Regions from separate parts of the Arthrobacter sp. FW306-06-A genome, predicted to be linked through region 3. Evidence: riboswitches for the same ligand, from Rfam matches in the RefSeq annotation. Region 3 holds a riboswitch; each other region holds the start of a gene.

Region 1 (3,271 bases), 380 kb from region 3:
CCGCACCTGCACGACGCATCGAAGTTCAAGATGCCCGGCGGTATTGCCATGGTCTGGGTGGTCTTCGCCTTCTTCGGCTTCGTGATCTGGACCCTCACCACCCAGCCAGACACCCTGGTGGCCCTGCTGGTCACCCCGGTCTGGTTCATCCTGCTGGGCGCCGCATGGTTCGTCCTCCGCCGCCGGCCCGCACACCAGGCCCGTTTTGCCACGTTCCAGGCTGAACTGCAGGCAGACCAGGACTTCGCCGACGCCGCATCCGGCAAGGCTTCCCGTCCGGGTGCCGCCGCAGAAGTGGGGGAAGAGCGGGTCAAGCGGTGATCGGCACGGAAACCCGCACATCGCAGGCGGGCACGGCCGCGGCCGGACAGCGCCAGGCCATGGTTCCCGAAACCGGCAAGGAATTCGTGCTGACCTTCCATTGCCCGGATGCCCTTGGCATTGTCCAGGCGGTGGCGGCATACCTGCTGGAGCAGGAATGCTACATCGTGGACATCAAGCAGTTTGGCGACAGGGCAAGCGGCCGGTTTTTCATGCGCATCCACGTCACCTCGCAGGTAGAGATGGAACTCGACCGCCTCCGCTCCGGTTTTGAACAAGTGGCCCGGGAATGGCGGATGGACTGGCGCCTGGAACGGCATGGCCGCAAGCAGCCCATCCTGGTGATGGTGTCCAAGTACGACCACTGCCTCAACGACCTCCTGTTCCGTGCCCGCAGTGGCGAGTTGCCCGTCCGAATTGCCGCCGTGGTGTCCAACCACCCGGACCTGGAACCCCTTGCCGCCTGGCACGGTGTTCCGTTCCATCACATTCCCGTGACCCCGGATACCAAGGCGGATGCTGAAGAGCGCCTGCTGGAGCTGGTAGACCACTACGCCGTGGAACTGGTGGTGCTGGCCCGCTACATGCAGGTACTCGGCGACGAAGCCACTACCCGACTCAGTGGCAAGGCCATCAACATCCACCACTCGTTCCTGCCCAGCTTCAAGGGTGCAAAGCCCTACCACCAGGCGTACGAGCGCGGCGTCAAAACGGTGGGCGCGACTGCCCACTACGTCAACTCGGAGCTGGACGAGGGACCCATCATCTCTCAGCAGGTGATCGAGGTGGACCATACGTATTCCGCCTCTGACCTGGTCACCGTTGGCCGCGACGCTGAATGCAAGGCACTTACCAATGCGGTGCGCTGGCATGCTGAAGGACGAATCGTTTTGTCCGGCAACCGGACGGTCATTCTGCGCTGATTGCCGGCCCATCCATGCGGCCGGCGCCGCATCCCATCCAGTGACGGGACGGGCGCCGGCCGTTGAACCACTACATCTGAAGACAGCCTTTCGAGCTGTGGCGGGAGAGTTCTCCCGGCCATTACCGGGCAGGCGCCGTAGGAGCAAATCCTCCCCAGGAATCTCTCAGGCCCATGTACCGTCACGGCGAGGCGACTCTGGAAAGCAGTGCTGCTCCGGCAGCGCTCACCGACGGTGCAAGCAGGCCCCGGCTGGGTTTGCGGAATCTCTCAGGTCCAATACAGAGCGGGGAGGGACCCGATCCATGCCGAGCCACCCGTGGCCGGCCGAACCTGGAGTTCCTCATGACGCCTCAGTCCCTTACGGCACCATCCCATGCATCAGTGCCTGCCGACCAGCCCACCGGCGGTTTCAGGCGGGAGCTGCCGGTCCAGATTCAAATCATTCCCGCTGAGGGCATTGCCGCCCGCGTCCAGGCCGACGTACCTGCCGGGACGGCGCTGACGGTGTCCTGCTTGCCCCGCGAAGGTGTAGGGGCAAGCATTCGCACAGCCATCGAGCTTGCCTACCTCGGCTTTGAGGTTGTTCCGCACCTGGCCGCACGAAGCATCGAAAGCCGGGCGCAGCTGGCCGGTGTAGTCCGGAACTGCCACGATGCCGGTATTGCCGAGGTTTTCGCCGTCGGTGGTGACGCAGGGGAACCGGCCGGGCCCTACGACAGCAGCCTTCGGCTGCTGGAAGACCTCGCGGAACTGTCCGGTGGCCGGATCCGGGCCGGCGTGGCGGGCTACCCGGAAGGACATCCGAGCCAAACTGAACTGCACATGCTTGATGCTTTGCTGGAGAAGCAGCATCTGGCCTCGCGGGTGGTGACACAGCTGTGCTTCTCGGCTCCCCGCATCCAGTGGTACGCCGAAACGCTGCGCCGGGAAGGTGTGCGGCTGCCTGTGTGGGCAGGGGTATCCGGGCGCCTTTCCCCGGGCGCAGCTGATTCGGGCCGCCCTGAAAATTGGCGTGGGCCCATCCCTGAAACTCCTGAACCGGCGTGGCCCCCTGGGCCGCCGCCTGCTCAAAGGCGGTCTTTACTCGCCCACGACGATCCTGACCCAAACTGGAGGACGGCGGAGTGGTGGAGGGTGCCCACGTTTTCACCTTCAATAATCTGGCGGACGCCAGCTAACGGGCGGTTGCCAGGAGGGCAGAGGTACGGGACGCGGGAAGTTAAGCATGCTTAGTGTTTATCCACATAGGATGGAAAGTGCACGGCAGCTAACCCGCTGCAGGTCGATTGAATGAAGGTGACCATGGCCCGGCGCAGCAATCCCGCATTACGCATCGCACAGGAAACCGCCCACAATGCGATGTTTGACGCTGACGGCAAGCCCAAGCCCGGCGTTCACAACATGCTCCTGAAGGCAGTACAGATCCAGCGGCCCCTGGTGGTTGCCTACATCCGGCGGCTCCAGAAGAAGCATCCCCGTGCCACCGCCGCGCAACTGGCAGACATTGCAGAGCGCGACTACTTGCGTGCCGTCGCCGGAGGGGGCGCACTGGTGGGCGCAACCGCCGTCGTTCCCGGGGTTGGAACAGTGGCGTCGCTGGGACTCTCAGCCGCTGCCACCGTAGGCTTCCTGGAGGCAACAGCGCTTTACGCAACCTCGCTGGCCGAACTTCACGGCATCCGCCTCACCAACCCGGAGAAGGCCGGCACCATGGTCATGGCCATCATGCTCGGCGAGGAGGGTACCGCCCTGCTGGGAACGCTGAGTGGCCAGGCCTCCGGCAGCGGCAACAGCGCCGCCAATAATTGGGGCAATGTGCTCTCCAAGTCGATGGTGGGTCCGGGCTTCGGCAGCGTCCGAAAGAGAATCCAGCACGCCTTCCTAAAGAACCTGCTCAAGCGGCAGGGTACCGCCCTGTTTGGCAGGGCCCTCCCGTTCGGCATAGGGGCCGTTGTGGGTGGAGCCGGTAACCTCGTGATGGGTCGTGCAGTGGCCAAGAATGCCCGTGAGGCGTTCGGGCCGATG
Region 2 (3,271 bases), 390 kb from region 3:
AGGCCGAAGACCATGCGTGAGGTTGAGTAGATGCCGGAGTTCGCGGAGGACATTGCGGAGCTCAGCACCACGAGGTTGACCACGGTGGCGGCGGCACCCAGGCCCGCCAGGGAGAACATGGCGATGAACGGGCTGTGGCCTGCCCTGAACTCGGTCCAGGGGGTGACAGCCATCAGGATGATGAGGGCACCTACATAGAAGAGCAGCACGCGGATGGGGATGGAGTTGATGGCCTTGGGCAGGTTCCGCTCAGGGTTCTTGGCCTCGGCCGCGGTGGTGCCCACCAGTTCGATGCCCACGAAGGCGAAGACTGCGATCTGGAAGCCGGCCACGAAGCCCATGAACTCGTTCGGGAAGAATCCGCCGTGGCTCCACAGGTTGGTGAAGGTGGCAGGGCCGGCGTCGGACTGGAAACCGGTGAAGATCATGAACAGGCCAACAATGATCAGAGCTGCAATGGCAATGATCTTGATCAGAGCGAACCAGAACTCCGTCTCGCCAAAGGCCTTGACGGTGGTGAGGTTCAGCAGGAGCAGGATGGCCACGGTGGCCAAGCCGGGGATCCACAGGGGCACCCCGGGCCACAGTTCACGGGAGTAGCCCGCGATGGCAATGACATCAGCGATGCCGGTGATGACCCAGCAGAACCAGTAGGTCCAGCCCGTAAAGAAGCCGGCCCAGGGGCCCAGCAGGTCTGCGGCGAAATCGCTGAACGACTTGTAGTTGAGGTTGCTGAGCAGCAGTTCGCCCATGGCACGCATAACGAAGAACAGCATGAAGCCGATGATCATGTACACGAAGATCACCGAGGGGCCGGCTGCCGAAATGGTCTTTCCGGAACCCATGAACAGGCCGGTGCCGATTGCGCCGCCAATGGCGATCAGTTGGATGTGGCGGTTGCTGAGCTGCCGCTCCAGGTGCGGGGCTCCGCTTCCGGGGGACGTCGGGGAGTGGGTCGTCATTGAGGAACTCCATCGTTCGAGCGGCACCCGGGGTGTCGCAAAGATTGGATTTCCTCCCCGCTCTGTCTGGGACCTGAGAGTTTCCACGCGCCGGGATGGCGTGCTTGCACCGTCGGTGAGCCAGGACAGGGCCTGGCTGCTTTCCAGAGTTGCCTCACCGCGGCGGTACGTGGGCCTGAGAGTTTCCTGGGGAGGGTTTGCTCCTACGGCGCCTGCTGAACGTACCGGCAGGGCTCTCCCGCCGCAGGTCAAAAGCGTTAATTGGTAAATCAGTGTTCAGTTATCGGAGTGCATCCGCCGTGGACTTCAAGCCGCACGGTGCATTTCGGGGCCTCCGGTAATCACAGCCGGCGACGGAGCGCCCAGCGTTCTTTGGGCCAGTTCCGCTGCCCGGCCGGATCACGGGGTTCAGTGTGGCGTCCGTCACGAACAAAAGTCAAGCCCGGCATTACGGTCGCCGCGTAACGCACCTGTACTTGCCAGCGCGCTGCATGGCGGACCGATTTGCTCTCCGGGGGCGCCATCCTGTAACTTGTGAGCCGAATCACCCATATTTCAATAAGCCTTTCGAGCTGTGGCGGGAGAGTTCTCCCGGCCATCACCGGGCAGGCGCCGTAGGAGCAAATCCTCCCCAGGAATCTCTCAGGCCCATGTACCGTCACGGCGAGGCGACTCTGGAAAGCAGTGCTGCTCCGGCAGCGCTCACCGACGGTGCAAGCAGGCCCTGGCTGGGTTTGCGGAATCTCTCAGGTCCAATACAGAGCGGGGAGGGACCCGATCCATGCCGAGCCACCCGTGGCCGGCCAAACCTGGAGTTCCTCATGACGATTCAATCCCAACCGTCTGTCTTTGCGGACCGGCACATTGGTGCACGCCGCCAGGCTGACGTCGACACCATGCTCAAGGCCGTTGGCTATGACAGCGTTGACGGCCTGGTGGACATCGCTGTCCCCAGTTCGATCCGCCAGTCCAAGCCGCTCGCGCTCAAGGGCGCCCTGAGCGAGGTTGAGGTGCTTGCGGAACTGCGCAGGCTCGCCGCCAAGAACAAGACTGCCGTGCAGATGATCGGCCAGGGCTACTACGACACCATCACCCCTGCCGTCATCCGACGGAACATCCTGGAAGCCCCTGCCTGGTACACCGCCTACACGCCGTACCAGCCCGAAATTTCCCAGGGCCGGCTGGAGGCGCTGCTGAACTTCCAGACCATGGTCCAGGACCTGGTGGGCCTGCCCATCGCCAACGCCTCGCTGCTGGATGAAGCCACCGCCGTGGCCGAAGCCGTACTGATGATGCGCAGGGCCAATAAGGCCAGCGGCCAAAACGCTGGCGCCCGCGACGGCAAGACCGTGCTGGACGCCGACGTCCTGCCGCAGACCATCGCCATCGTCAAGGGCCGCGCCGAGGCGCTCGGCTTCGAGGTTGAGGTCGCCGACCTGTCCAAGGGACTCCCTGAAGGCGCGATCAACGGGATCGTGCTCCAGCAGCCCGGCGTCTCCGGCCGCGTCTTCAACCACGCCGGCGTCATCGCCGAAGCGAAGGAGCGCGGCGCGCTGGTGACGGTGGCCGCTGACCTGCTGGCCCTGACCCTGATCACCCCTCCGGGCGAGCAGGGTGCCGACATCGCCGTCGGCTCCACCCAGCCTTTCGGGGTGCCGCTGTTCTTCGGCGGCCCGCACGCCGCCTACATGGCCGTGGCCAAGGGCCTGGAGCGTTCCATGCCCGGCCGCCTGGTGGGTGTTTCCAAGGACGACGCCGGCCTCCCGGCCTACCGCCTGGCGCTGCAGACCCGCGAGCAGCACATCCGCCGCGAGAAGGCCACGTCCAACATCTGCACGGCGCAGGCGCTGCTGGCCATCGTGTCCTCCTTCTACGCCGTCTACCACGGCCCGGACGGCCTGAAGGCCATCGCCGAGCGCGTCCACAACAACGCCCGCGTCCTCGCCACCACCCTCAAGGCCGCCGGACGGGAACTGGCCACCGAGACGTTCTTCGACACTGTCACCGTCTCAGTTCCCGGCAAGGCCGCAAAGGTCATCACCGCAGCTGAAGCACGCGGCATCAACCTGCGCTACATCGACGCCGACACCATCGGTGTCTCCACGGATGAAACCACGACGCCGGAAATCCTGTCCGCGATCGCCGTCGCCTTTGGTGCCGGCCCGGTGGTGGACGCCGAGGGCTTCGACCTCCCCGCAGAGGTACTCCGGACCTCCGAGTACATGCAGCACCCGGTGTTCAACACCCACCGGTCCGAGACGCAGCTGCTGCGCTACATCCGTAAGCTCTCAGACCGCGACCTGGCGCTG
Region 3 (3,271 bases):
GGACGTCGCCGTCATAGACGCCGTGGGTGGACGGGTAGGTGATCATGATGCAGGACAGGGCGTCCTTGTTCGCTTCGATCTTGGCCGTCAGGTCGCCGTGGTCGATGGTGCCGTCAGCGGCGGTGGCCACGACGACGACCTTCATGCCGGCCAGCACGGCGGAGGCGGCGTTGGTGCCGTGCGCCGAGGCCGGGATCAGGCAGATGTTGCGCTGCTGGTCGCCGCGGGAGTGGTGGTAGCCGCGGATCGCCAGCAGACCGGCGAGTTCACCCTGCGAGCCGGCATTGGGCTGGATGGACACCTGGTCGTAGCCCGTGATGGCGGTCAGGTCCGCTTCAAGGTCGGCGATCAGTTCACGCCAGCCGGCCGTCTGGGAGTCCGGCGCGAACGGGTGGATGGAGGCGAACTCCGGCCAGGAAATGGCTTCCATCTCGGCCGTGGCGTTCAGCTTCATGGTGCATGAGCCCAGCGGAATCATGGTGCGGTCCAGGGCCAGGTCACGGTCCGAGAGCTTACGGATGTAGCGCAGCAGCTGCGTCTCAGACCGGTGGGTGTTGAACACCGGGTGCTGCAGGTAGTCGGAGGAACGCTCGACGGCGGCCTCCAGCCCGAAGCCCTCGCCGCCGCCAACGGAACTCCCGGAAACGGTGGCGCCAAAGATGTCGCCCACCTGGGCGACGATGGCCGGCGTCGTGGTTTCATCAAGGGCGATGCCCACGGTGTCGGCGTCGATGCTGCGCAGGTTAATGCCCCGGGCCTCGGCGTCGGCGATGACGGCGGCAGCGCGGCCGGGGACGCGGACCGTCAGGGTGTCGAAGAAGCTCGCGTGCAGGACCTCAACACCGGCAGCCGTAAGCGAGGCCGCCAGGGTACGGGCGTGGCTGTGCGCCGTTACGGCAATTGCCTTGAGGCCGTCCGGGCCGTGGTAGACGGCGTACATGGACGCGACGATGGCCAGCAGCGCCTGGGCTGTGCAGATGTTGGACGTGGCCTTCTCGCGGCGGATGTGCTGCTCACGGGTCTGCAGCGCCAGGCGATAGGCGGGAACACCGGCGTCGTCCTTGGAGACACCCACCAGGCGGCCGGGCAGCGAACGCTCCAGGCCCTTGCGGACGGCCATGTAGGCGGCGTGCGGGCCGCCGAAGAACAGCGGCACACCAAAACGCTGGGCGGAACCCACGGCGATGTCGGCGCCCTGCTCGCCCGGAGGAGTGATCAGGGTCAGTGCCAGCAGGTCCGCTGCCACCGTGACCAGGGCGCCGCGCTCCTTGGCGGCACTGATGACTGCGGACTGGTCCCAGACGCGTCCGGAAACGCCGGGCTGCTGCAGCACGATGCCGTTGATGTCGCCTTCGGGCAGGCCCTGGGACAGGTCGGCGACCTCCACCTCGAAGCCCAGCGCCTCGGCGCGGCCCTTCACGATGGCAATGGTCTGGGGCAGGACGTCGGCGTCCAGCACGGTCTTGCCGTCGGCGGCGGGCTTGGCCTTGTTCGCGCGGCGCATCAGGAGCACGGCCTCGGCCACGGCGGTGGCTTCATCCAGCAGCGAGGCGTTGGCGATGGGCAGGCCCACCAGGTCCTGCACCATGGTCTGGAAGTTCAGCAGGGCCTCGAGCCGGCCCTGGGAGATCTCCGGCTGGTAAGGGGTGTAAGCGGTGTACCAGGCCGGGGACTCAAGGATGTTGCGGCGGATCACCGGCGGAGTGACGGTATCGAAGTACCCCTGGCCGATCAGCTGCACGGCCGTCTTGTTCTTCCCGGCAAGCTTCCGAAGCTCCGTGAGGACCTCGACCTCGCTGAGGGCGTCCTGGAGGCGGAGGGCGGTTTCCTGGCGGATGACCTTGGGAACGGCCGTGTCAACCAGGGAATCGACCGTGTCGTAGCCCACGGCTTTGAGCATGGTGTCGACGTCGGCCTGGCGGCGGGCGCCGATATGGCGGTCTACGAAGGTGGTGGAGGCTGGGGTAACCGACACGAAGGAACTCCATTTACTCAGGCGGCGCAGGGTACGCCACAGCTATTCGGGTTCCTCCCCGCTCTGTATTGGACCTGAGAGTTTCCGCGGAGCCTGCCCGGCAGGACCCGCTTGCACCGTCGGTGAGCACGGCAGTTCTTTCGCTCCCCAAGGGAAGAAGGACAACTGCCTGCTGCTTTCCAGAGGCGCCTCGCCGCGGCGGTACAGGGGCCTGCGAGATTCCTGGGGAGGATTTGCTCCTACGGCGCCTGCCTGTACTTCCGGCAGAACTCTCCCGCCGCAGATCAAAGGCTATTCACTTGTTGGCCGTGACGGCCGGTGGCGGCCCTCACAACTCTCCATTGTCCTACGCACCCACCCCTCCCGGCAAATGGCAAATCCTACCTGCGGAGCCGCTCCAGGGCGGCGAGGAGTTCCTCCACGTCAGCGGCGGCTCCCCCCGCCGGCGCGGGGGCCACCGACAGCATTGCGTTGAAGTAGAGGCCATCACCCATATAGAGAACTGCCTTCGCCAAGCCCGGACCGACATCCGCCGCAATCTCGTCCAACCAGCGCTGCTGGATGGCCGCGAACCGGCGCCGTGTCTCCTGATGCGCCACCTCGGCAAGCCTGGTGGCGGCGACGATGGCCCTGTCCAGCGGCGTGTCCGCCCATACCGAGGAACGGATGAAGTACGCCGCCGCGCCTTCATCGGCCGAGGCCATGGCATCGGCGTCTTCCCGGGCAAGGCCCTCCAGTCGGTCCAGCAGCACGGCAATGAGCGCTTCCTTGTTGGGAAAGTGGTAGAGCAGGCCGCCCTTCGACACGCCGGCCTTCCGGGCTACGGCGTCAAGGGTGGCAGCGCGCTCCCCCACCTCGATCAACAGGGACTCGAAGGCATCAAGGACCGCGTCGCGGGCTACAGGCTTTCGGGGCATGCTTCCCATCATGCCCTTCCCCGGGCGGGAAGACGGAACCGGCAGCCATTTCAAACTATACCGTCCGGACGGTATAGTTATTTCATGACGACTTTCACCAGCCCTGCGCCCACAGGCGCGGACAAGAACGCCCCGCGGCAGCCGTGGCGTGACTGGCTGGCGCTGGCCCTGCTGATGTTTCCCGTGCTCCTGGTCGCCGTGGACAACACCGCGCTGACCTTCGCACTGCCGGCCATTGCGCGCGCCCTGGAACCCACCGGGGTGCAGCTGCTCTGGATCGTGGACGCCTATCCCCTGGTACTGGCCGGCCTGCTGGTATCCATGGGGAGCCTCGGCGACCGGATCGGGCGCCGGAGGCTCCTGGTCATGGGCAGCCTCG

What was found. A riboswitch is a leader RNA that binds a small molecule or an ion and turns the genes downstream of it on or off. The one in region 3 is predicted to bind glycine.
Region 1: it holds a riboswitch for glycine, as region 3 does, so the genes downstream of both, LFT49_RS22725 (methylenetetrahydrofolate reductase) here and gcvP (aminomethyl-transferring glycine dehydrogenase) in region 3, are expected to answer to the same signal.
Region 2: it holds a riboswitch for glycine, as region 3 does, so the genes downstream of both, gcvP (aminomethyl-transferring glycine dehydrogenase) here and gcvP (aminomethyl-transferring glycine dehydrogenase) in region 3, are expected to answer to the same signal.

The regions. Positions count from the first base shown of each region.
Region 1 covers NZ_CP084552.1:550,036-553,306, forward strand. Annotated here, with positions in the region: gene cycA (D-serine/D-alanine/glycine transporter) at 1-321, shown strand, start outside; gene purU (formyltetrahydrofolate deformylase) at 318-1,244, shown strand; glycine riboswitch at 1,336-1,435, shown strand; gene LFT49_RS22725 (methylenetetrahydrofolate reductase) at 1,589-2,479, shown strand; gene LFT49_RS02725 (hypothetical protein) at 2,549-3,271, shown strand, end outside.
Region 2 covers NZ_CP084552.1:546,536-549,806, reverse strand. Annotated here, with positions in the region: gene cycA (D-serine/D-alanine/glycine transporter) at 1-962, opposite strand, end outside; glycine riboswitch at 1,116-1,213, opposite strand; glycine riboswitch at 1,531-1,630, shown strand; gene gcvP (aminomethyl-transferring glycine dehydrogenase) at 1,784-3,271, shown strand, end outside.
Region 3 covers NZ_CP084552.1:935,025-938,295, reverse strand. Annotated here, with positions in the region: gene gcvP (aminomethyl-transferring glycine dehydrogenase) at 1-1,975, opposite strand, end outside; glycine riboswitch at 2,165-2,262, opposite strand; gene LFT49_RS04495 (TetR/AcrR family transcriptional regulator) at 2,356-2,892, opposite strand; gene LFT49_RS04490 (MFS transporter) at 2,977-3,271, shown strand, end outside.